Sinorhizobium sp. BG8: one gene and its partner. The main gene of each other region encodes a partner of the protein of the gene in region 2 in a complex. Links are inferred from orthologs where the notes say so. Each region holds a gene or a part of one and is shown on either strand. Other genes may lie near its edges.

Region 1 (11,921 bases), 540 kb from region 2 along the record:
CACGATGTGATGCGGCGACTTTTCTTGGGCCGGAGCGTTCAGGTTGCAAAGCCGAAACACGCTAGAAGCAGAGACGCAGATCGATCTCGCTCAGCGGACGCACGCCGGAAAGAAGTGCCCTCGCCTCCTCGTCATCCCGCTTCATCTGCGCAACCAGCGCATCGAGCCCGTCGAACTTCAGCTCGTCGCGAAGGTGGCCGAAGAAGGAGACCGAGCAGACCTGACCATAGAGATCGCCGGAATAGTCGAACACGAAGGTCTCGAGAAGCGGTGCGCCGTTAGCGTCGACCGTCGGCCGGCGTCCGAAGCTTGCGACCCCGTCGTGCAAGGTCCCGTCGGCTCGACGGAACCGCACCGCGTAGATGCCGTTGCGAAGGCCCGCTTCAGGAGGAAGCTGCATGTTGGCAGTCGGGTATCCGAGCGTGCGGCCGAGCTGCTTGCCGCCGATGACCTCCTGCTCGACCGTGAAGCGGTAGCCGAGCTCGCCGGCCGCACCGACGACGTCGCCTTCACAGAGCATAGAGCGGATGAGGCTCGAGGATACGACCGAGGTATTCTCGTCACGGAATGCGTCGACCAGCGTCACCCCGAAGCCGTTGGCTTCGCCGGCGGCCATCAGGTAGGCGGGGCCACCTTCGCGACCCTTGCCGAAATGGAAATCGAAGCCGGTGACGATATGGGAGGCATGCAGCCAGTCCAACAGCACCGAGTCGACGAAATCGTGCGGCGACAGCTGGGAGAGCTGGCGATCGAACGGATATTCGATGACGGCGTTGAAGCCCATGCCTTCGAGGATGCGCGCCTTGAGCGGAGCGGGCGTGAGGCGGAAGACCGGTTGATCCGGGCGGAAGACCGTGCGCGGATGAGGCTCGAATGTCAGCACCAGCGCCGGGATCGCACGCTCGCGCGCAATCTGCAGCGCCCGGTCGAGCACGGACTGGTGTCCGCGATGCACGCCATCGAAATTGCCGATCGCGATCACTCCGCCGCGGAGCGCTTCGGGAAGCGGATCCCTGGTCTCGTTTCGATGAAAGACAGTCATCTCGGCTTCGATCCAATCACTTCAGGGCAGGCATCCACCACTTCGGCGTCGCGCCTTCTCTTTCCAGGAATGCTGCGAGCAGCTTCTCGTCGGTGCGCCCGTCGACAACGTACTCCTGCGCATGGATGCCGCCGGAGATATACAGTACATCAAGCCCGAACGCCTCCGCACCCCTGACATCGGTCGGCATTCCGTCGCCGATGGCAATGACCCGCGACGATGCGAATTCGCCGAAGACCTCGCGTGCCTCAGTCATCGACGCCTCGTAGATGGGCCGATGGGGCTTGCCGGCGATGAGTGTCGTGCCGCCGAGTTCGCCGTAAAGCTGGGCGAGCGCCCCGCCGCAGGGGATGAGGCGATGTCCGCGCTCGACCACGAGGTCCGGATTGGCGCAGATGAAAGGCAGGTGGCGGGCGGCGAGCACTGTCAGTTCCTCGCGGTAGTCCTCTGCCGTTTCGGTCTCGTCGTCGCGGAAGCCCGCACAGACAACGATTTCCGCCTCCTCGGCCGACACGCGCTCGACATCGAGGCCGGTCAATAGCGGATGATCCTTGTCGCCGCCGATGAAATAGATCTTCGGCGGTCCGGACGAAATCAGCGCGCGTGTGACATCACCCGACGTAACGATGCGGTCGTAGGCGTCATCCTCTACGCCGAGGCCGCGGATCTGCACCTTGACGCCCGGTGACGGTCGCGGGGAATTGGTGATCAGCACCACTGCGAGGCCAGCAGCCCGGGCCGCGGCCAGCGCCTGCGACGCGTTCGCGAAGGCTTCGACCCCGTTGTGCAATACGCCCCACACGTCGCACAGCACGACGTCATAGTGCCCTGTGATCTCGTCGAAGGAATCGATGCGCTTTGCCATGATGACTTTCCGGTAGTTGGGAGGCCGGGCTGACATCGCAAAGCTGGAACGAGAAAACAAGCCTTTCCGAAGAAATTTACGCCTCGGCGCTTCTCACAAAGGCCATGAAAGGAGGAAGCCGAGGACACCACTGACCGAAAGCGCGGTGAGGATCCCGGTCTTCAGCCGGAGCAACATGAAGGCCGAGACGATCGTAAGCGCGAGGGCGTGAAGATCGATGGAGGACCATGCGGGCAACGGCATCGACAGGGGCCCCGCCTCCAGGCGTCCGACCTCGCGAAAGAGCACATGCAAGCCGAACCAGAGGGCGAGATTGAGGATCACGCCGACAACAGCCGCCGAGATTGCGGCCAGCGCCCCTGAAAGCGCCTCGTTGCCGCGCAGCCTCTCGACGTGGGGCGCACCGAGAAAGATCCAAAGGAAGCAGGGCACGAACGTGACCCAGGCGGCGAGGAAAGCCCCGAGGAGCCCGGACAGCAGCGGATCCAGGCCGTCGGCATCGCGAAAGGCGGCAAGAAAGCCGACGAAGGACAGCACGAGCACCAGCGGGCCCGGCGTCGTCTCGGCGAGCGCCAGACCGTCCAGCATCTCTCCCGGCTTGAGCCATTGATAGGTGTCGACCGCCTGCTGAGCGACGTAGGCGAGAACGGCATAGGCGCCGCCGAACGTGACGACCGCCATTTTCGAGAAAAAGACACCGATCGCATTGAAGGCGCCGGTGTGGCCCGGAACCATCGCCAGGAGCAGGAAGGGCGCGATCCAGAGTGCGCAACAGACCGCGACGACGAGGAACGCCCTCCCCGGGGTCTGCCTTCCCCCTTCCACGCCTTCTCCGATAACAGATGGAAGGTCCGGCACGTGGCTGCGATGGCCCGCCTGCGGCTGGAGAAGGCCGGGCGCGGTGCGCGCCGCGACATATCCGACAACACCGGCAAGAAGAATGACCAGCGGGAACGGCAGCGCGAAGGCGAAGAGCGCGAGGAAGGCGAGCGCGGCAAGAATGCGTGCGGCGGGCGTCTTCAGCGTGCGACTGGCGATCCGGATGAGCGCCTGGACGACGATCACGAGGACAGCGGCCTTCAAGCCGAAGAAGAGGGCATCCAGCCAGTGGGTATCCTGGAAGAGGGCGTAAGCGGAAGAGAGCACGCAGATGACGAGGAAGCCGGGCAAGACGAAGAGCGTCCCGGCCGCGATGCCGCCGCGGGCGCCGTGCAGCAGCCAGCCGACATAGGTGGCAAGCTGCTGGGCCTCGGGACCCGGCAGCAGCATGCAATAGTTCAGCGCATGCAGGAACCGGCTTTCGGAGATCCATCGCCGCTCGTCCACCAGCTCGCGGTGCATGAGCGCGATCTGCCCGGCGGGGCCTCCGAAGCTCAGAAGCCCGATCCGTGCCCAGACCTTCAGCGCCTCCCCGAATGTCGGGTGTCTGGGAGAGGCGTCTGCTGTCATCCGGTCGTTCATGGGCGCCTCGGTCGGCGAGACTTCACTTGCGCGCGCCATGCGAGACCCAGTCGTGTTTTTCCTGCGAGGCGTCTCGCGCCCAGCGATAGAGCGCGTCGTAGAGCAGCATACCCGCCTCGAGCTGTTCGAGATCGTCCGCGTACATGCGCGAAAGTCCGAGTGATATGGCGAGCAGCCCTGCGGCCTGCGGCTCGAGATCCGGCCGGTCCGTATCGGCGCCGCGAACGATGCGGGCGAGATGTTGCAAGGCCGGAAAGGCAAGCGCGAACTCCTCGATCATCACGTCGAAGGAGCAAAGTTCGCCGCGATGGCTCCAGAACACTCCCTCGACATCGAAGGGCGTGGCGTCGAAGCGATGCGCGACCGCTTCGACCTCGGAGGGAGCGACGAAGAGGAAGACCGCCTTGGGATCGACGAAGCGCCGGATCAGCCAGGGGCAGGCGATCCGATCTATCTTCGGCCGGGAACGCGTCACCCAGAGCGTTCCGCCTCTATTGCATTGCCCCGGCAGTCGCGAGACCGGAACAAGCGGCAGGCCCGCCTTCTGCCAGGTCTCGAAACCGCCTTCGAGGACTTCCGCCTGGGCGCCCTCGGAACGCAGGAATGCGGCAACGCCCTCGCTGAGCTTCAGACCCTTTTGGCAGATGACGACGGCCTGGTGGCCGCGATAATCGCCGGCCCATTGCCGGATCTCCGTGTGGCTTTTCCTGATGGCAGCAGGCAGCAGGAATGGCGCGGCGGAGAAATCGTCCTCGTCGCGCACGTCGATCAGGATCGGCGCTTTTGGCGTGCCGATCAGGCGCACGAGCTTTTCGGATGAAATTGCATTGTAGGAAGCCATGATACGTCCCTCATGATGTGAGATTAAGGACGCGAAATTCGGCATGGCGCCTCGTGGGGCATTCGCAAGCCCCATATGTTTGTTAAACAAAATTGCGGGATCCGTGTCAACTTCTGCCCGGAGAACATAATTTTGCCGAAGCCATCCTTGACTCCATCCGGCGTCAAGCCTATCTCCCCCTCGCTAGCACTCTCCAGATGTGAGTGCTAACACCAATCGAACGGATCCGTTCGTGATCCGCAATGTCATTTGATCGAGGGATTAGACAATGGCAAGCACCAACTTCCGTCCGCTCCACGACCGCGTCGTCGTACGTCGCGTCGAGTCCGAAGAAAAGACCAAGGGCGGGATCATCATTCCTGACACCGCGAAGGAAAAGCCGCAGGAAGGCGAAATCGTCGCCGTCGGCTCCGGCGCACGTGACGAAAGCGGCAAGGTCGTCGCTCTCGACGTGAAGGTCGGCGATCGCGTTCTGTTCGGCAAGTGGTCGGGCACCGAAGTCAAGCTCAACGGCGAAGACCTTCTGATCATGAAGGAAGCCGACATCATGGGCATCATCGGCTGATCGCCGGTTCCCTTAAAAACTTCCCATAAATTCAAGCCGGAGTATCCGGCCTTTCGAAACCAGGAGTTTTGAAAATGGCAGCCAAAGAAGTAAAATTCGGCCGCAACGCGCGCGAAAAGATGCTGCGTGGCGTCGACATCCTCGCTGATGCAGTGAAGGTAACACTCGGCCCGAAGGGTCGTAACGTCGTTATCGACAAGTCCTTCGGCGCACCGCGCATCACCAAGGACGGCGTTTCCGTTGCCAAGGAAATCGAACTCGAAGACAAGTTCGAGAACATGGGTGCCCAGATGGTCCGCGAAGTCGCTTCGAAGACCAACGATGTTGCCGGTGACGGCACCACCACCGCGACCGTTCTCGCCCAGGCGATCGTCCGCGAAGGCGCAAAGGCCGTTGCTGCCGGCATGAACCCGATGGACCTGAAGCGCGGCATCGACCTCGCTGTCAAGGAAGTCGTCAAGGATCTCCAGGCCAAGGCCAAGAAGATCAACACCTCGGAAGAAGTTGCACAGGTCGGCACGATCTCGGCAAACGGCGAGCGCCAGATCGGCCTCGACATTGCTGAAGCCATGCAGAAGGTCGGCAACGAAGGCGTCATCACGGTTGAAGAAGCCAAGACCGCCGAAACCGAACTCGAAGTCGTCGAAGGCATGCAGTTCGACCGCGGCTACCTGTCGCCCTACTTCGTGACCAACCCGGAAAAGATGGTCGCCGACCTCGACGACGCCTACGTTCTCCTGCACGAGAAGAAGCTCTCGAACCTCCAGGCCATGCTGCCGGTTCTCGAAGCTGTCGTTCAGACCGGCAAGCCGCTCGTCATCGTTGCTGAAGACGTTGAAGGCGAAGCTCTTGCGACCCTCGTCGTCAACAAGCTCCGTGGCGGCCTCAAGATTGCTGCTGTCAAGGCTCCGGGCTTCGGCGACCGCCGCAAGGCCATGCTCGAAGACATCGCCATCCTGACCGGCGGTACCGTGATCTCCGAAGACCTCGGCATCAAGCTCGAAAACGTCACGCTCGACATGCTCGGCCGTGCGAAGAAGGTTTCGATCTCCAAGGAAAACACGACGATCGTCGACGGTGCAGGCCAGAAGGCTGAAATCGAAGGCCGCGTCGCCCAGATCAAGGCTCAGATCGAAGAAACCACCTCCGACTACGACCGCGAGAAGCTGCAGGAACGCCTTGCAAAGCTCGCTGGCGGCGTTGCCGTGATCCGCGTCGGCGGCTCGACGGAAATCGAAGTGAAGGAAAAGAAGGACCGCATCGACGACGCGCTTAACGCGACCCGCGCTGCTGTTCAGGAAGGCATCGTACCGGGCGGCGGCGTCGCTCTGCTGCGCGCTTCTTCCCAGCTGACCGTCAAGGGCGAGAACGCCGACCAGGAAGCCGGCATCAACATCGTTCGTCGCGCTCTGCAGGCTCCGGCCCGCCAGATCGCAGAGAACGCTGGTGACGAAGCTTCGATCGTCGTCGGCAAGATCCTCGAGCAGAAGGGCGACAACTACGGCTACAACGCCCAGACCGGCGAATATGGCGACATGATCGCCATGGGTATCGTCGATCCGGTCAAGGTCGTTCGCACCGCTCTGCAGGACGCAGCTTCGGTTGCAGGCCTCCTCGTCACCACCGAAGCCATGATCGCCGAGCTGCCGAAGAAGGACGCTCCGATGGGCGGCGGCATGCCCGACATGGGCGGCATGGGCGGCATGATGTGATAAGGCGACAGCCTTATCACTGAACGACGCACATAAAGCTTCGCCCATGTTCTCAAAGTGCTTCAGGCCGCATGCGGCCTGAAGTGGCGGCATGGGCGGCATGATGGAACAAGGCGCAAGCCTTATCCTCGATGAAATCAAGACGAAGGGCGGCCCTTGGGCTGCCCTTTTTCATTGCGCAGGTGCCCCTGTCGGGACAAATCGGCGCACTGTCGTGATCCCCCGCACAGGCACAACCATCACACAATCACCGGGTGCATTATCCACAGAATGCACCTGAATACGCACCAATGTGGATTTGGCCTTAAAATTCTCATCAAATACCCACAATTTTGACAGGGCACCCATTGCCGGTCGCAAAAAAGAAATTATAAAACCAAGCAAGTGAGCTCGAAGATTCACGGGGACGGTCGGCATGTCGGGTGTGATTGGTCCGCTGGGCAGCACACTGGAAGACCAAGGCTCATACAAGAAAAGATTTGATAGACTAACGCCGACCGCAAACGAGGTTGCGCGTACGTTCACTGACCTGTCTAATGGGTGCCGAATGGACCGATTCCGCGGGGACTCTGTAGCGGACGGGAAGTTGCGCCTGCAGCCGGAAGACCGAACATGCTGGGCTCGTCTTGACAGGACAAGTGCATGGCGGCCAAATTGATTTTTTCGCTTGGGATTGTACGTGTTTAAGATTGCGAAAACTAATCTTTCAGCGCCTTTTGTACCCGGCTCCCTGGAGCTGGACGATGCCGACAATGAGCTTTTGACCCAATACTGCGTGACGGAACGCTGGACCGGCGATCTGTCCAACGGACTGTTCAGGCTTGGCGACAAGGCAGCGAAGACCCACGGGCTTCATGAGCGCGACTGCGGGCTGCTCAACCTCATTCGCTGTTACGAACCGCTCGACCGTACCCGCGTGCTCGAACTCTTCGAACAGGCGTCGACGACGTGCTCGTCGTTCTGCTTTTCCACGACGATCAACGTGGCGGGTGTTCCCCGCCAGCCCGTCTTCTGCGTCGGAGAGTCTACCGGAATCGAACAGAAGTATGCCGGCCTGATCATCGGCGTGTTCATCTTCCCCCGCTTCCAGGTCGAACTCCCCGCCTATTCCATGAAGCGGCAGTAGGCGCGAGCCTTATGCGGCGTCCCGCCGGAGCATGACCTCCCCCGCAGGCAGTGGAATGCGTGCCTGCGATCAGGCGGCGCGGCCCTTGCCGATATGGGCATCTTCCCGCACCTCGTCGGCAGTCATCGGCGCCGGTCTGCCAAGGAAGTAGCCCTGCGCTTCGTCGCATCCTTCCTTGAGAAGGATATCGAGCTGCCTGCCGGTCTCCACTCCTTCGGCAAGTACCGGCACGTCGAGGCTGCGCCCAAGCGCCAGGATCGCCCTGATGATGGCCTTTGCCTGCGGGCTGTCCTCGATCTCGTTCATGAAGCTGCGGTCGAGCTTGATCTTGTCGAAAGGAAATGAACGCAAGGTCTCGAGCGACGAATATCCGGTACCGAAATCGTCGATGGCGATGGTAACGCCGAGCGCCTTCACCTGCCTGAGTGCCAGGAGCGCCCGCTGCTTGTCCGCGATGATCGTGGATTCGGTGATCTCGAGCTCGAGGCGGTTCGGCGCAAGGCCGGTTTGCGCGAGCACGTCCCGGACAAGGCCGACCACGTCGGTGTTTGCGAGTTGGACCGGAGACAGGTTGACGGCGATCTTGTGCGGCAGCGGCCAGCTCGCCGCCTCGCGGCAGGCTTCGCGCAGAACCCATTCGCCGATCGACAGGATGGCGCCGCACTCCTCCGCGACGGGAATGAATTCGGCGGGCGACACGGTGCCGCGGTCCGGGTGACGCCAGCGCAGCAGCACTTCGTATCCGGTCGTTTCTCCACCCTTCACCGACTTCTGCACCTGATAGTGCAACTGCAGTTCGCCGCGCTCCACGGCAAGCCACAGGTCGTTGGCCATCATGCGGCGGCGGCGCGCCACATCGTCCATCGATACCTCGTAGAAGCAGACGGTGCGGGTAAGCGCTTCCTTGGCCCGGTACATTGCGAGGTCGGCGTTTGACAGGAGGTTTTCGACGTTCATCGCGTCCTGCGGGAAGATCGCGACTCCGAGGCTGGCGCCGGGCTTCAATTCAAAGGATCCGACCTTGACCTCCGCATGGAGCGCCTTTTCGAGGCGCATGAGGAAATCGTTCAGTTCCGCCATGTCATCGAACCGCTTCGATGCGGCAAACTCGTCGCCACCGAAGCGCGCCACGGCCTCATCCCCGGTGAGCATGTCCTGCATGCGCTGGGAGAGGATCTTCAGCACCTCGTCGCCTACGGCATGACCATGCGTGTCGTTGACTTCCTTGAACTTGTCCAGGTCGATGCCGATCACGGCCACGTATGCGCCGGAACGCCGTGCACTCTCGAGTTCACCTTCCAGGTGAACGTTGAAGCTTGCGCGGTTCGGCAGCTGGGTCAGCCCATCATGGCGGGCCATGTGGGCAATCTGCTCCTCGGTGCGCAGGCGATCGGTGATGTCCTCGTAGGTCGCGACCCAGGAGCCGTCTGCGAGAGTGTTGTACTTCATCTGGACGGACAGGCCGGAAGACAGCTGTTCGACGGTGCTGCCGCCGCCCGGCTGGCGGATGAGCTTTCTGTGGCGAGCATAGATGTCGCGAGCCCTCGGTTGCCAGACCTCCGGATCATCGTGAACGCGCGAGACGGCGAGATCGACCATGCTGGCGAGCGTGATGCCCGGCTTGAAGGTGTCCGCCGAGAATCCGAACAGATCCGAAAAGCGCTTGTTTGAGAGTACCAGCCTCTCGTCGGCATCGAAGAGGCAAAGGCCCTGTGCCATGTTTTCGAGCGCGAGATCGAGGTTTTTCGTCACCTCCGCGATGCGATCGGCATCCGCCTTCTCTTTCGTGATGTCCTTGGTAATCTTGACGTAGCCGGCCAGGTCACCCTCGCTGTCGCGGATCGTGTCGATCACGACATGCGCCCAAAAACGGCTGCCGTCCTTGCGGTAACGCCAGCCTTCGGTCTCGTATTTTCCGGTTTCCCGCGCAACGTCCAGGGCAAGCTGGGGCAGTCCCGCTGCCTGTTCCTCGGCGCTGTAGAAGCGGGAGAAATGTTCGCCCACGATTTCCTTGGCCGTATAGCCCTTGCTCCGCTCCGCCCCGACATTCCAGTTCTCGACCCTGCCATCGGCGTCGAGCATGTAGATGGCATAGTCCGTCACGCCCTGCACGAACATGGCAAGCTGCCGCGTGCCGGCGCTGACGGCGTTTTCTGCCTGACGCGCGAAGACGACCGCGATCAATCCGACGAAGAGCAGCGAGAAGGCCACAGCTGCAATCAGCACCGCCATCAGCACCGGCGAGACCACCGTGTCGTCGGTGATGTCCATCGGCCCCGAGACCACCGTCACGCCCGCCATGCCCGTAAAATGAAGGGCGACGACGCCGAGCATCATCAGGATCGTAACACGCCACCTTGCAGCGACGTTGCGTGCGCCGCCTGCGATGCCAAGCAGGGCAAGGCTGCTGAAGATCGCGCCTGCAACGAAGGATGCAGCCACATAGGCGTAGTCCCACTCGATCGTGCCGGGAATTTCCAGCGCCGACATCCCCATGTAGTGCATGACGAAGATGCCACCCGTCAGAAGCATTCCGCCCGCCAGCGCGGCCGACCGGCGCTTCGATGCGGTCCCGACGACGATCCCCATCGTCGTCACGATGATGGCGACCGCGAGCGAGATGAGCGTCCGGTAGACTTCGTATCCCATGACCATGCCGGGATTGTAGGCGAGCATGGCGATGAAGTGGGTGGACCAGATACCGAAGCCGGTCGAGAAGCCCGCAGCTCCGAGCCAGAGGCGACGCGCGAGGCGCTCGCAGGATTGCGCGCGCTGCACCAGTGCCACTGTGACAAAACAGGACAGGAAGCAGATGATGGCTGCGAGTAGCACAAGTCGATAGTCGTGCTCGAGCGCGATGCAATTCACAATACGGAGCATGAGAAATCCGGCGGTGAGGTTCGATCGGATCACTCAAGTGAGAAAAGGCTGAAGAATCATTAAGTCGGGCTGAAAGTCCCATAAAAGCACGGACTTGCATAAACCTATGCTTAAGGAAGCCTCAAAATTGCACGGGAATCGCCTGCCCTTCGCGGGCAAGGCAGACGCCGGCTCGTCAGGCGACGAGGGTCTTGAGGTCGGTAGACGGATCTTCCAGAAGCGCCCGGTCCGGGGTGCGGCCGAGTTCCAGAAGCTTCTTGCCGGTGACATAGGCCTTGGCGTCGTTGACCGCATCGACCGCGATCAGTTCGCCCGCCCGGAAGTACCACACAGAGACGCTTCCTTCACGCGCGCCCGGCCTGACGAGGGTATCATCGAACCCCATGCAGAAACCGGCGATCTGCAGCTTGACGTCGTACTGATCCGACCAGAACCAGGGCTTGGGAACATAGGGCTCGTCACCGCCGGCGATGATGGCCGCAACCGCCTCCGCCTGGTCTACCGCATTCTGGACGGACTCGAGGCGGACCATGCTGCCCTTCAACGGCAGGACGCTACAGTCGCCCATTGCGAAGATGGACGGATCCGAGGTCCGGGCATGGTCGTCGACGACGATACCGTTCAGGACCTCCAGCCCGGCATCGCGGGCCAGCTGGTCGTTGGGGGCAATGCCGATGCCGACGATGACGACATCCGCAGAAATGATGGAACCATCGGAGAGTTCCGCACCCGTTACATGGCCGTTCTCGCCGACCAGCCTGTCGAGGCCGGTTTTTTCCCTGACGTCGACGCCGCGCGCGATGTGGATTTCCTTGACGATCGACGAGGTGGCTGGCGAGGCCACGCGCTGAAGAATGCGGTCTGCCATTTCGATGACAGTGACGTCGAGGCCCCGCCCCCTCGCCACGGCTGCGGCTTCAAGTCCGATGTAGCCGCCGCCGACGATGAGCGCCTTGCGGCCTTCCTGCATTTCAAGGCCGAGGCGGTCTGCGTCGAGATAGTCGCGGACCGTGAACACGCCCTTGAGATTTCCGCCGATCGCATCCGGCAGGCGGCGCGGCGTCGCCCCGGTCGCGAGCGCCAGATACTCGTACTCCAGCATAGAGCCGTCGCTCAGCGAGACTGTCTTGCCGGCACGGTCGATCCAGGCAACCTCCGTCGACAGCTTCACCTCGACATCGTTTTCCGGATACCAGCTCTCCGCCCGGAAATGCAGCCGCTCGAGATCGGCCTCGCCCAGAAGATATTTCTTGGAGAGCGGCGGACGCTGGTATGGAAGGGTAGCCTCTGCGCTGACGATCGTGATCGGACGCGTATCCTTCAACGCCCGCAACTTTGCGACAAGCGCGAATGCCGCCTGACCGCCTCCGGCTACGACCAACCTTCCCGCCACGATGTCCATCCCCGATCTGTTGTTTTGACGAGTGGT
Region 2 (11,758 bases):
TGGCCGTTGTAGCAGCCGAGCCGGGTGCCGCCCAGGATCGCTTCCGGAAGCAGAAGGCCATAGGCCACGACAACCGCCACGTCGGCATCGAGCGACCGGAAGGCCTCGCGGTCCTCCTCCTGCTTGAAGTTCAGCGGCGTGCGCACCTCGATGCCCAGTTTTTCGGCTGCCAGATGCACGGGCGACTTCTGCAGTTCCAGGCCGCGGCGTCCGCCACGGCGCGGCGGCTGCGAATAGACGGCGATGATCTCATGCCCCGCGTCCGCCAGCGCCGTCAGCGTCGGTACGGAAAAGTCGGGCGTGCCCATGAAAATTATACGAAGCGCCATCGTGCGGGTCTCTTGTCTCGATCAGCCCTCTTCAAAAGGGTTTGCGCGCTCCAAATCAAGCCCCTCGACGTCATTCTCGTCGCGATGCGCATGGCTCGCCCGTCGTCAGGGCCGATTGCGATTACACCGTGCCCCAATCAGAATGGGCAGCTAGATCGCTTTTGTACCCCTGGCCTTTGCTGACTTGGTGAACTTCCGGATCACCATGTCGCGCTTCAGCTTGGATATATGATCGATGAACAATACGCCGTTGAGGTGGTCTATCTCATGCTGGAGGCAGGTGGCGAGAAGACCGTCGGCCTCGACGATATGCTCCTTTCCCTCCCGGTCGAGATGGCGGACGGTAATAGCGGCCGGCCGCTCAACCTCTGCATAGTAGTCCGGGATGGACAGGCAGCCTTCCTCGTAGACGGACCGCTCGCTGGAAGACGCCACGATTTCCGGGTTGATGAACACCCGCGGCTGCTTCTCCTCGCCTTCCTTGGAGACATCCAGCACGAGCATACGACGAGGCACGCCGATCTGGATCGCCGCCAGGCCTATCCCGGGAGCATCGTACATCGTCTCCAGCATGTCTTCTGTCAGCCGACGGATGTCGTCGGTAATGGCCTCCACGGGATTGGAGACCTGACGAAGTATGGGATCGGGAAGAATTATCAGCGGTTTGATGGTCATGCGTCTCCTTAGCGTGTTGCGTGGCAGCTTTCAATTCTCTTGCGCGTCGCTGTAGACGGTCGCAGTTTGTTCACGTTATGATCTTACACTCTCGCGAAACGGTGCTATGGTCCGCGCATGGATTTCCAATCTTCCCTTCATCATGTGGTGATTCGTGCCTCGGAGACCGTGTCCCGAAATCCCGCATTAGCGCTCGCTTCACTCGGTTTCCTTGTGCTTGTCGCGCTCACGATCGGGCTCGCCCGGCGCTCGAACAGGCGGGATGCGGAGGCTGCTTCCTCCGCGCAGATCCAGCTTGGCGAGCTCCTGAAGGCGCAGACCGAGCTGCAGGGCCGCGTGGCCGCCATGGCCGAAGTGTTCGGCGCGCGCCAGGCGGAAACGAACCAGGCGATCAACCAGCGGCTTGACGGGCTCACCCAACGCCTCGGGCAGTCGATCAGCGAGCAGACACGGGCGACCCACGACAATCTGAGGAAGCTGCAGGAGCGGCTTGCCGTGATCGACTCCGCCCAGACGAACATTCAGTCGCTGGCAAAGGATGTCGTAGGCCTTCAGGCCATCCTCTCCAACAAGCAGACACGCGGTGCCTTCGGGCAAGCGCGCATGGAGACCATCGTCGCAGACGGACTGCCTCAGGGGGCCTATGGGTTCCAACAGCAGCTTTCTACCGGCGTACGTCCAGATTGCACGATCCGCATGCCGAACGGACAGCCGCCGCTGGTGATCGACGCGAAATTTCCGCTGGAGGCATGGAATGCCATTGCCGCCGCCGGATCGCCAGAGGCGGCGAAAGCCGCGGCAACACAGTTCCGAAGGGACATGGAGGTCCATATCCGCGACATTGCGGAGAAGTACCTCATCGCCGGCGAGACACAGGACACCGCCTTCCTGTTCGTGCCGTCAGAGTCGATTTTCGCGGCAATTCACGAATCCTTCGAAATGGTCGTCCAGCGCGCCCACCGAGCCCGCATCGTGATCGTCTCCCCGTCGCTGCTCCTGCTTTCGATCCAGGTTCTTCAGGCGCTTTTCCGCGACCAGCGCATGCGCGAGCAGGCCCATGTGATACAGGCCGAGGTCGTGCGACTGATGGACGACCTTACCCGTCTCGACGACCGGGTGCGCAAGCTGCACGGTCATTTCACCGCGGCGCAGAAAGACGTCGACCAGATCCTGACCTCGACAGAGAAGCTCGCGCGCCGCGGATCGCGCATCGGTGAAATGGAGTTCGAGCAGCCTGCGGCGGCACCGCCGTCTTCGGAGCCGGGTGGCCGGAGTGTCGAAAGTCGCACGGGCCAGCTTAAACTGAGAGTGGTTGACGAAGACTGATGGCCTCGGGCAGTGTCCCAGCAAACCAAAGGGACGGACACACCAAGATGATCACTGTTTTCGGATCCATCAACATGGACCTCATCGCCACGACCGAGCGCCTGCCGAAGCCCGGGGAAACGGTTGCCGGCGGCAGCTTCAGCACCGCGGCCGGTGGCAAGGGGGCAAACCAGGCGCTCGCTGCACGACGCGCCGGCGCCCAGGTACGCATGGCGGGCGCTGTGGGGAGCGACGGCTTTGCCGGCGATGCGCTGGCCCTGCTGGAGGGTGCCGGTACCGATCTCTCTCTCGTGAAGACCTCGCCGGAGCCGACCGGTACCGCGCACATTCTCGTCGGGGGCGACGGGGAGAACGTCATCGTGGTGGTGCCCGGTGCCAATGGCACCGTCAGTGCCGACGATGCCCGCGAGGCGATCGCATCCATGAACGGCGGCGATTTCCTGATGCTGCAACTGGAGGTGCCGGCAGCGGCCGTGGAGGCGGCGCTGACGGAGGCCCGCACAAAGGGCGTGACGTCCGTGATCAACCTTGCTCCGCTGACGCCCGACGCGCGAAGACTGGGCGCCATGGCCGATATTCTCGTGGCCAATGAGACGGAGTTCGAGTTGTTCGCCGGACGCGAGGACCTGTCGGCCAGCGAGCGCGAGAAGGCAATGAGCGAGTTGCACGCAAAGAGCGGCCAGACACTGATCGTCACGCTGGGTGCGGAAGGTGTCGTTGCGATCAGCGGCGGGCAGCTCCATCGTGCCAAGGGGCTGGTCATCGAGCCGGTCGACACGGTCTCGGCTGGCGATACGTTCTGCGGCTATATGGTCGCCTCCCTGGACGCCGGATTAGCGCTCCCGGAAGCATTGCGGCGTGCCGCCGTGGCGGGCTCGCTTGCCTGCCTCAAGCGTGGAGCCCAGCCATCGATTCCGCTTGCGGCGGAAGTGGACCGCAGCCTCTAAAAGAGCATCGCTGCACGTCGGAACTCCCCGGTCGCGGAGGCCGATGCCGCCTGCCGCCGATGACGGACGACTATCGCCATTCGCATTGCCTCATTGTTAACGAATTGGGCTTATCGATTGTGCCATTGTAGGCGTCATCCCGGCTTCGGGAACGCGGCGGACTGCGCCGCGCGACGCCCTTGTCCCATGATGGGACCTCCCCACGACCCGTCACCCGAATGCGCGCTTCCGCGCCACCCCTTCGTGCGAGGCATTCAATGCTCAAGTTTTCCTTCAAATCGATCGCTGCCAAGCTGATGCTGATCAGCGGCGCCGCCATTGCGCTGGTGCTCGTCGTATCGAACTACTTCCTGATTTCGCAGAGCCGGGACCGGATTCATTCGCTTACGATGAACGTCGCCCAGACCGAGGCGAAGGCCATCGCGAACGACATTTCCGCGTCCGTGGGCGAGCTTGCCAGCGCTGCGCGTTCGATGTCCGGCATCCTGTCCCATGGCCATGCAGGTGGGTTCTTCGATCGCAAGGCGACCATCGAGCTCCTCAAGGCCAATGTCGAGCTCAACGAGTTCGCATTCGGCAGCTGGTTTTCGGAAGCGCCAAACGCCTTTGACGGCAAGTCGCCTGAACTGGCCGGAAAGCTGGAGTTCGGCGCGGACAAGAACGGCGCATTCAACCCCTACTGGACGAAGAGCAAGACCGGGATCTCGTTCTCGGCCTTCACATCGGACTACAAGGCGGAGTGGTACGCCCTGGCCGCGGCAAGCGGACAAGGCGCGATCACGCAGCCCTATGTTGCTACCGAGACCGGCGAGAATGTAGCCATGAGCTCGATTGCCTTCCCCGTAAACTCGGGCGGCAAGATGATCGGCGTCACCGGCGTGGACATTTCGCTGAAGGCGCTGTCCGACAAGCTTCAGGCGCTCCACCCCTTCGAAAGCGGCCGCGTGCTGCTTCTCACCCAGTCTGCCAAGTGGCTGGTGGCACCTTCGAACGATCTTCTCATGAAGGACTACGCGGATATCGGCACCGACCTGGTCAAGAACGCCGCTTCGACTTCCGCGCCGGTCACGATCAATGATCTCGTCAGCGACAAAGTCGGCGCGTACGACCGCCTGATCTATCCGTTCGCTGTCCCTGGCCTCAACACCACCTGGCTGGTATCCGTCGACATTCCGCACAGCGCCGTCAGCGGGCCACTCACCGAACAGACGTTGATGATGGTCGCCGGCGGACTGCTTGTCCTGCTTGCGGTCATGGGTGCACTCTACTTCGCCGTTCGCAACAACGTAAAACTGCCGCTCGGCCAGCTCATTCGTGACGTGAACAAGCTGAGCGCCGGAAGCTACGGCGAAGCGGTCAGCGGCCAGCAAAACCAGGATGAAACCGGTGCGGTTGCTCGTGCGCTTGAAGGCTTCCGCCACAAGCTGGCCGACGCCGTACGTCTCGAGGGCGAAGCCGAAGGCCAGCGCCAGCTGACGGAAGCCGAGCGTGCCAAGGCGGAAGCCGAACGTACATCTGCAGCCGCTCTCCAGCGCGATATCGTTGCGCGGCTTGCAGAAGGTCTCTCGGAACTCTCCTCGGGCAATCTCGCGTTCCGCCTGTCGGGTGAATTCCCGGTGACTACGCCAAGATCAAGACGGACTTCAACTCGGCAATGACGAGCCTTGAAGAGACGATCCAGACGGTCAACCAGTCGGTCGGCAACATCGGCAACGGCACGAGCGAAATCTCGAGCGGCGCCAACGACCTGTCGCACCGGACGGAACAGCAGGCCGCAAGCCTCGAGGAAACGGCCGCCGCTCTCGACCAGCTGACCTCGCAGGTCAACTCGAGCGCCGAGAATGCGCGCGTCGCGGCTCAGTCGGTAGAAGCTGCAAGCACGGATGCGGAGCGCTCCGGCGAAGTGGTGCAGAAGGCGATCGCCGCCATGCACGGCATCGAGCAGTCCTCGCTCGATATCAGCCGCATCATCGGTGTCATCGACGAGATCGCCTTCCAGACGAACCTGCTCGCTCTCAACGCAGGCGTCGAGGCTGCCCGGGCGGGCGAGGCAGGCAAGGGCTTCGCGGTCGTTGCCCAGGAAGTGCGCGAACTGGCACAGCGCTCCGCCAATGCCGCCAAGGAGATCAAGGGTCTGATCAACACGTCCGAAGTCCAGGTACGCGAAGGCGTGGACCTCGTCGGAAGGGCAGGCACGGCGCTCCAGAAGATCGCCGAGCAGGTCATGCAGATCAACAACCTGATCCGCCAGATCTCCGGCTCCGCTTCCGAACAGGCCGTTGGCCTCAAGGAGATCAACTCCGCCGTCAACCAGATGGACCAGGTCACCCAGCAGAACGCGGCAATGGTCGAGCAGACGACGGCCGCAAGCATGACGCTGAACGAGGAAGCAAAGCTCCTGAAGTCGCTCGTCTCCCGCTTCCGCGCAGGATCAGGCGCCCAGCACTTTGCCCAGCCCGTACAGGCCCAGCCGCAGCGTCAGACCTACAGACCGGCTCCCGCTCCGGCAGCCCGTCCGGTCGCCGCCCCTGCCCGCTCCATCCCGCAGGTGGCAGGCAATACGGCGCTCGCGCATGACGACTGGGAAGAGTTTTGAGAACGGAACGCACGGACCAAAACATCAACGGCGCCCTCGGGCGCCGTTTTCATTTGTCGACATGTACGAGCGACGGATACTCAGAGGCGGTGCAGACGTTCCGTCAGGAGATCGAAGAAGCCCTGGGCATTTACGTCCTTGATGACCTTCGCATTCGGCGTTCTGCCCGTGACCTGCCACCAGTCGACCACCGTCATGCCGAGCGTCAGCGGTGAGCTGATCTCCACTTCGACATTGCAATCCCGTCCGTTGAAGAGTTCCGGCCTCAACAGGTAGGCGACGACAGTGGGATCATGCAACGGCCCGCCGTCCGAACCGTACTTCTCGATGTCGAAACGCTCGAAGAACTCCAGCATTTCGGCAAGCGCCAGCGCGGGCTTCGTACCGATCTTGCGGATCCGCTCCACACGCTCCTTGAAGGTCAAGACCTTGTGGGTGACATCGAGCGGCATCATCACGATCGGAATGCCCGATCTGAAGGTCGCATCCGCGGCCTCGGGATCGACGTAGATGTTGAACTCGGCCGCGGGTGTGATGTTGCCACCTTCAAAGAACCCGCCGCCCATCATGATGAGTTCACGGACGCGGCCGGCGATCTCGGGCGCCTTGCGCAGCGCGAGCGCCACGTTGGTCAGCGGACCGAGCGTGCAGAGCGTGACGCTCTTCGGGGGCTCTCGCAGAAGCGTCTCCACGATGAAGTCGACAGCGTGCTGCTCCTGCAACGCCATGACCGGCTCGTCGAGCTCGGGCCGTCCAGGCCTGTCTTGCCGTGAACGTGCTCGGCCGTCACCAGCGGGCGCGCGAGCGGCTTGTCGGCTCCGGCAAATACCTTGAGATCCGGCCTGCCGCCCAGTTCGCAGATGATACGGGCGTTGCGGGACGTGAGCGCCAGGGGAACATTGCCTGCGACGGTGGTGATGCCCAGGACTTCGACGTCGTCCGGGCTTGCGAGAGCAAGCAGAATTGCCGCAGCGTCATCCTGTCCGGGGTCCGTGTCGATTATGATTTTTCTAGGCTCCGGCATGCATGTCTCCCTGCCTTTGTATATGCGGCGCGAACACCTGTCCGCGCCGTAGCAAAGCGGCGACTATATTTGCCAATTCTCCTTTAGCAAGCGCCTTGCACGAAACCGCCACAGTCCCCATATTGGCGCTGTCGGGGTGCTGCCAGCCAGGTCCCGGCATGGTCGCTTGAGAGCAAGGACTGCACACAAATATGAGCCGCATGACACCATTCACGAGCCCTATGCTCCTGGGCTTCGACGCCATGGAGAAGACGCTGGAGCGCATTGCCAAGAGCAATGACGGCTATCCGCCCTACAACATCGAGCGTCTGCATTCCGATGGCGCGGGTGCGCCCGAGCGCCTCCGCATAACGCTTGCCGTCGCCGGTTTCTCCGAGGACGAGCTGGAGATCACCACCGAGGAGAACCAGCTCATCATCCGCGGTCGCCAGATCGAGAACGGCGAACGGGATTTTCTTTACCGCGGCATCGCTGCACGGCAGTTCCAGCGACTGTTCGTGCTTGCCGACGGCATGCAAGTTTTGGGTGCCCACCTGAAGAACGGACTTCTCGCCGTCGACCTCGTGCGCCCGGAACCGGAGCGCATGGTAAAGAAAATTAACATTTCCGTACCAGACTAGTCCATGTGCCGTTTCTGCGGGCTTCGCCCCTCGGACACCACACACACAAACTGAATACCGGACGTATCGACCGGTCATGGTGACCGCGAGCGTGCGTTTGAGCCGGTTTCAACCCGGCATGCCATGGAGGCAATCATGGGCCTTAAAGCTCTCTCTCCTGTCGTCACGAAGGCGGACCTTGCGCATCTCGGCGCAGGCGAAGTCGGCTACATTCGCAAGATGCGCGCCGACGAGGTATCCCGCTGCTTCCCCGAGGCTCCCGAAATTGATCCGGCCCTGGATCTTTGGGCGCTCTTTGGTGCCGACGGCACGCCAATTCTCCTGACCGACAATCGCTCGAGCACCTTCTTCAAGGCGGCCGAAGACGACCTGCGCACCGTAAGCCTGCACTAATCGTGCGCGGGATCCGCACATCGGAATGGGTGCGGAAAAATGACCGGGGGCGCGCCGCGACGATGCTGCCTTGATGCGTATCGCTAAACGATCGGCGCGCTACCCACGCTTCAAGCCGTTGTTCCACGCATGTTTTCTTGCGGGACCGTTCCCGAGCTTGAGAGCCGTCGGTCGCCCTAGCGCCTTCTGAACGTCAGGTAGGCAGACTTTCGCCCTTCCCTCTTCGCCTTCGCCTCATAGCGCGTGCTGGGCCAGCCCTCGAAAGGCGTCAGCCAGTCGGCGGCATTCTCCGCCGTCCATTCGAAGGCGGGATGAGCGCCGCAGTGAAGAAGCGTCCAGTTCACATACGTATCGATATCGGAGGCGAAGCAAAAGGAACCGCCTGGCTTCAGGACGCGCGCGAAGCGATCCAGATTGACCTTCGAGACGAAGCGGCGCTTCCAGTGCTTACGCTTGGGCCAGGGATCGGGATACAGGAGATCGATCTGGTCGAGCGATCCCTCCGGCAGCCAGTCCAACAGTTCGGTCGCGTCATCGTCGTAGAGCCTGATGTTCAGCGCGCCGGTCTCTTCAACACGACCGACGAGCTTTGCCATCGAATTGACGAAAGGCTCCACGCCGATGAAGGCCGTGGACGGGTTTTCGAGAGCCCGGTGAATCAGATGCTCGCCGCCGCCGAAGCCGATTTCCAGCCGGATGCGCGCAGGATCGAAGTCGAAGAGCGAGCCTATCTCTGCCGGGGCAGGTACGGAGAGATCCACCTTAAACCGCGGCAGGAGGTTTTCCAGACGCTGTGCCTGCAAATCACGCAGGGGCTTTCCCTTGCGGCGACCGAAGAAGGCCTCGGTCGCCCTTGTACGGCGCTCGCTCTCCATTGTCAGACCCTCACGCCCTCAGGGCTTCCTTCAGGGGCTTCACCAGGTCCAGCTTCTCCCAGGAGAAGGAGCCGTCCCGACCGGACTTGCGGCCGAAATGACCGTAGGCCGAGGTCTTGGCATAGATCGGCTTGTTGAGGTCGAGGTGGCGGCGAATGCCGGAGGGCGACAAGTCCATGACCTTGCGGATGGCTGCTTCCACCTCGTCCTCGGTGACCGTGCCGGTTCCGTGCAGATCGACATAGACCGACAGGGGCTGAGCAACGCCAATGGCGTAGGAGAGCTGGATCGTGCAGCGATCGGCGAGGTTCGCGGCAACCACGTTCTTGGCGAGATAGCGCGCCGCATAGGCCGCCGAACGGTCGACCTTCGTGGTGTCCTTGCCCGAAAACGCGCCACCGCCGTGGGGTGCTGCGCCACCATAGGTGTCGACGATGATCTTGCGGCCGGTCAGGCCCGCGTCGCCATCGGGGCCGCCGATCACGAACTTGCCGGTGGGATTGATGTACCACTTGCAGTCATCGGCGATGGGAAGGCCGTTCAGCGCCTCACGGATGTAGGGCTCCACGACTGCACGCACCTTGGCCGAGTCCCAGCTGTCGTCGAGATGCTGGGTCGAAAGAACGATCGAGGCAACGTCGGCAGGCTTGCCGTCGGCATAGCGCACGGTCACCTGGCTCTTGGCATCGGGACCGAGCTTTCCGGCATCGCCCTCACCCTGCTTGCGCGCGGCGGCGAGGAGCTGAAGGATGCGGTGCGAATAGTAGATCGGCGCCGGCATGAGATCCGTGGTTTCGCGGCAGGCATAACCGAACATGATGCCCTGGTCGCCCGCACCCTCGTCGCCCTGCTGGTCTGCAGCGTTGTCGACACCCTGCGCAATGTCGGCCGACTGGGCGTGGAGGAGAACATCGACCTTGGCGTTCTTCCAGTGGAAGCCATCCTGTTCGTAGCCGATATCCTTGATAGCCTTGCGCGCGGCAGCCTTGAATCTCGCGGGATTGATGACGTCGTTGCCGTTCTTGTCCTTTTTCATCAGGCTCGGCGGCAGGCGGACTTCGCCGGCAATGACGACACGGTTGGTCGTGGCCAGCGTCTCGCAGGCGATGCGCACAGACCAGGGATCGAACTTGGTCTTGGCGGCCTCACGGTAAACGAGATCGACGATTTCGTCCGAGATTCTGTCGCAAACCTTGTCTGGATGCCCCTCTGCCACGGATTCGCTGGTGAAGAGATAGCTGCTGCGCATACGGGAATTCCCCTCAATGAAGATGACATCGGCGTTGTTACCAGTTCACCACTGAAAAACAAGCACACAAGGACATAAATATATGTTTATATCTATCTTCGGTCCAGAGCCGATGCAAACACGGAACAAAAAAAGGCGGCCCCGAGGGACCGCCTTCAAGGCGTCAGGCGTCGCCTGACTTTAACACTATTCCGCGTCGGCTTCCGCCGCGAGCGTCTTGACCAGGTCGACCAACTTGCGTCGCACCTTCGGGTCGGCGATCTTTACGAATGCGCGATTGAGCTGAAGCCCTTCCGAAGAAGACAGGAAGTCGACCACGTAGTTCGAACTGGAGGCTTCCGCCATCCCGTTGGGACCTCCCGAGCTTTCGCCGGGCGCATCCTCGAAGAAGAACGATACCGGAACATTCAGAATGCTTGAGATGTTCTGGAGGCGGCTGGCGCCTACACGGTTCGTACCCTTCTCATATTTTTGAATCTGCTGGAACGTGATCCCCAGGCTCTCGCCCAGCTTCTCCTGGCTCATGCCAAGCATCGTCCGGCGGAGGCGAATCCGGCTCCCGACGTGTATATCGATCGGGTTCGGCTTTTTCTTATTCTCAATCATCAAAGTGTCCTAACGCGCGAATGCCCCAGTCCCCGGAAGCGACCATGAGACCAAATTGCCATGCTTGCAGCGCAACTTTAAGGCCATCATTATAGCTAAAACATGCCGGTAAAGTGCACTATGCAATTTTAGGGGTTTTCGGTCAATTCCTGCCGAATATAAAACCAGCGCGAGAAAAGAGTGCCAGAAGAAAAACCATGGAGACACAGAACCAAAACCACAGGTTTTGTGACAGTCTATCATGAAACGTTACGTTTTTTCCCGCAATGGTTGCATCAATAAAGCCATTGCTATTATAAGGCATCCCTAATATAACTTGACCTTTAGCGTCCACAATCGCCGAGATTCCATTGTTCGCGCCACGAATCATCGGCACCTGTTTTGCGACCGCCGTGACCTGCGCCTGCTGAAAGTGCTGATAGGGTCCAGGGGTATTTCCGAACCAGCCATCGTTGGTCACGTTCAGCAACGCATCGACGCCGCTCACGCTATTTGCGATTTCTGTCGGGAAGATGGCCTCGTAGCAGATCAGTGGATAAAAGCTCAGTCCGTCCGGCAGTGTCAGCAGTTGATGGCTCGGCCCTCCTGAGAACCCGCCCGGCATGGCCGCGACAGCGTCTATCCCCAGCTTCTGAAGATTTCCCCGAACGGCATGTATTCGCCGAAAGGAACAAGGTGAACCTTGTCCGCCGCACCGGTGATCTGCCCTTGCCGTCGATGACGTAAATGGAATTGTAGTAGCGCGGCGCCTTGCCGGCGCCTGTGCTCTCGGTCCGCACTGCACCCGCAATCAGCACCTGGTTGTCCTCGAGGACATCGGCAATGCGCTGCAGGGCGTCGGGATTGTCGGTGAGGATGAACGGAATCGACGTTTCCGGCCAGACGATGATATCAGGCTTCTTCTGTCCAGGCGGCGGAGCGGCGGTCAGCGCCAGATGCTTTTCGAAAATCTCCGTGCGTGCCTTGTCATCGAGCTTCATCGCCTGGTCGATCATCGGCTGCACCAGTCGCACGACGGGACCGCCCGGTGGCGGGACGGGACGAAGTAGAGACTGTAAACGCCGTAGCCGACATGTCCGACCAGGAGAAGCGCGGCAATGGGCATGCCGATGCGCAGA

What was found.
Region 1: the proteins of metK (region 2) and groL are in contact, whole or in part, in a cryo-EM structure (PDB 8P4O), measured with the Escherichia coli proteins. The link is inferred for Sinorhizobium sp. BG8 from one-to-one orthologs.

Annotation. Positions count from the first base shown.
Region 1 is NZ_CP044011.1:1,684,570-1,696,490, reverse strand. The notes cover bases 4,180-7,167. They hold groL (chaperonin GroEL), read left to right. Parts: upstream 4,180-4,848; coding sequence 4,849-6,486; downstream 6,487-7,167. Other genes in these bases: F3Y30_RS07785 (hypothetical protein), read left to right, coding at 7,166-7,167; groES (co-chaperone GroES), read left to right, coding at 4,478-4,774; F3Y30_RS07800 (sulfurtransferase/chromate resistance protein), read right to left, coding at 4,180-4,209. Also shown: F3Y30_RS07815 (bifunctional riboflavin kinase/FAD synthetase), read right to left, coding at 62-1,042; F3Y30_RS07810 (TIGR01459 family HAD-type hydrolase), read right to left, coding at 1,059-1,907; chrA (chromate efflux transporter), read right to left, coding at 2,001-3,368; more of F3Y30_RS07800, read right to left, coding at 3,391-4,179; more of F3Y30_RS07785, read left to right, coding at 7,168-7,612; F3Y30_RS07780 (EAL domain-containing protein), read right to left, coding at 7,682-10,492; F3Y30_RS07775 (FAD-dependent oxidoreductase), read right to left, coding at 10,668-11,894.
Region 2 is NZ_CP044011.1:1,150,208-1,161,965, reverse strand. What follows is about bases 7,916-10,740. They hold metK (methionine adenosyltransferase), read right to left. Parts: upstream 10,035-10,740; coding sequence 8,796-10,034; downstream 7,916-8,795. Other genes in these bases: F3Y30_RS05305 (helix-turn-helix domain-containing protein), read right to left, coding at 10,221-10,640; trmB (tRNA (guanosine(46)-N7)-methyltransferase TrmB), read right to left, coding at 8,087-8,785. Outside these bases: fmt (methionyl-tRNA formyltransferase), read right to left, coding at 1-329; def (peptide deformylase), read right to left, coding at 480-1,004; DNA recombination protein RmuC, read left to right, coding at 1,122-2,330; F3Y30_RS05340 (ribokinase), read left to right, coding at 2,378-3,277; F3Y30_RS05325 (Hsp20 family protein), read left to right, coding at 7,089-7,517; F3Y30_RS05320 (DUF1150 family protein), read left to right, coding at 7,653-7,910. UniProt on the Escherichia coli protein: Catalyzes the formation of S-adenosylmethionine (AdoMet) from methionine and ATP.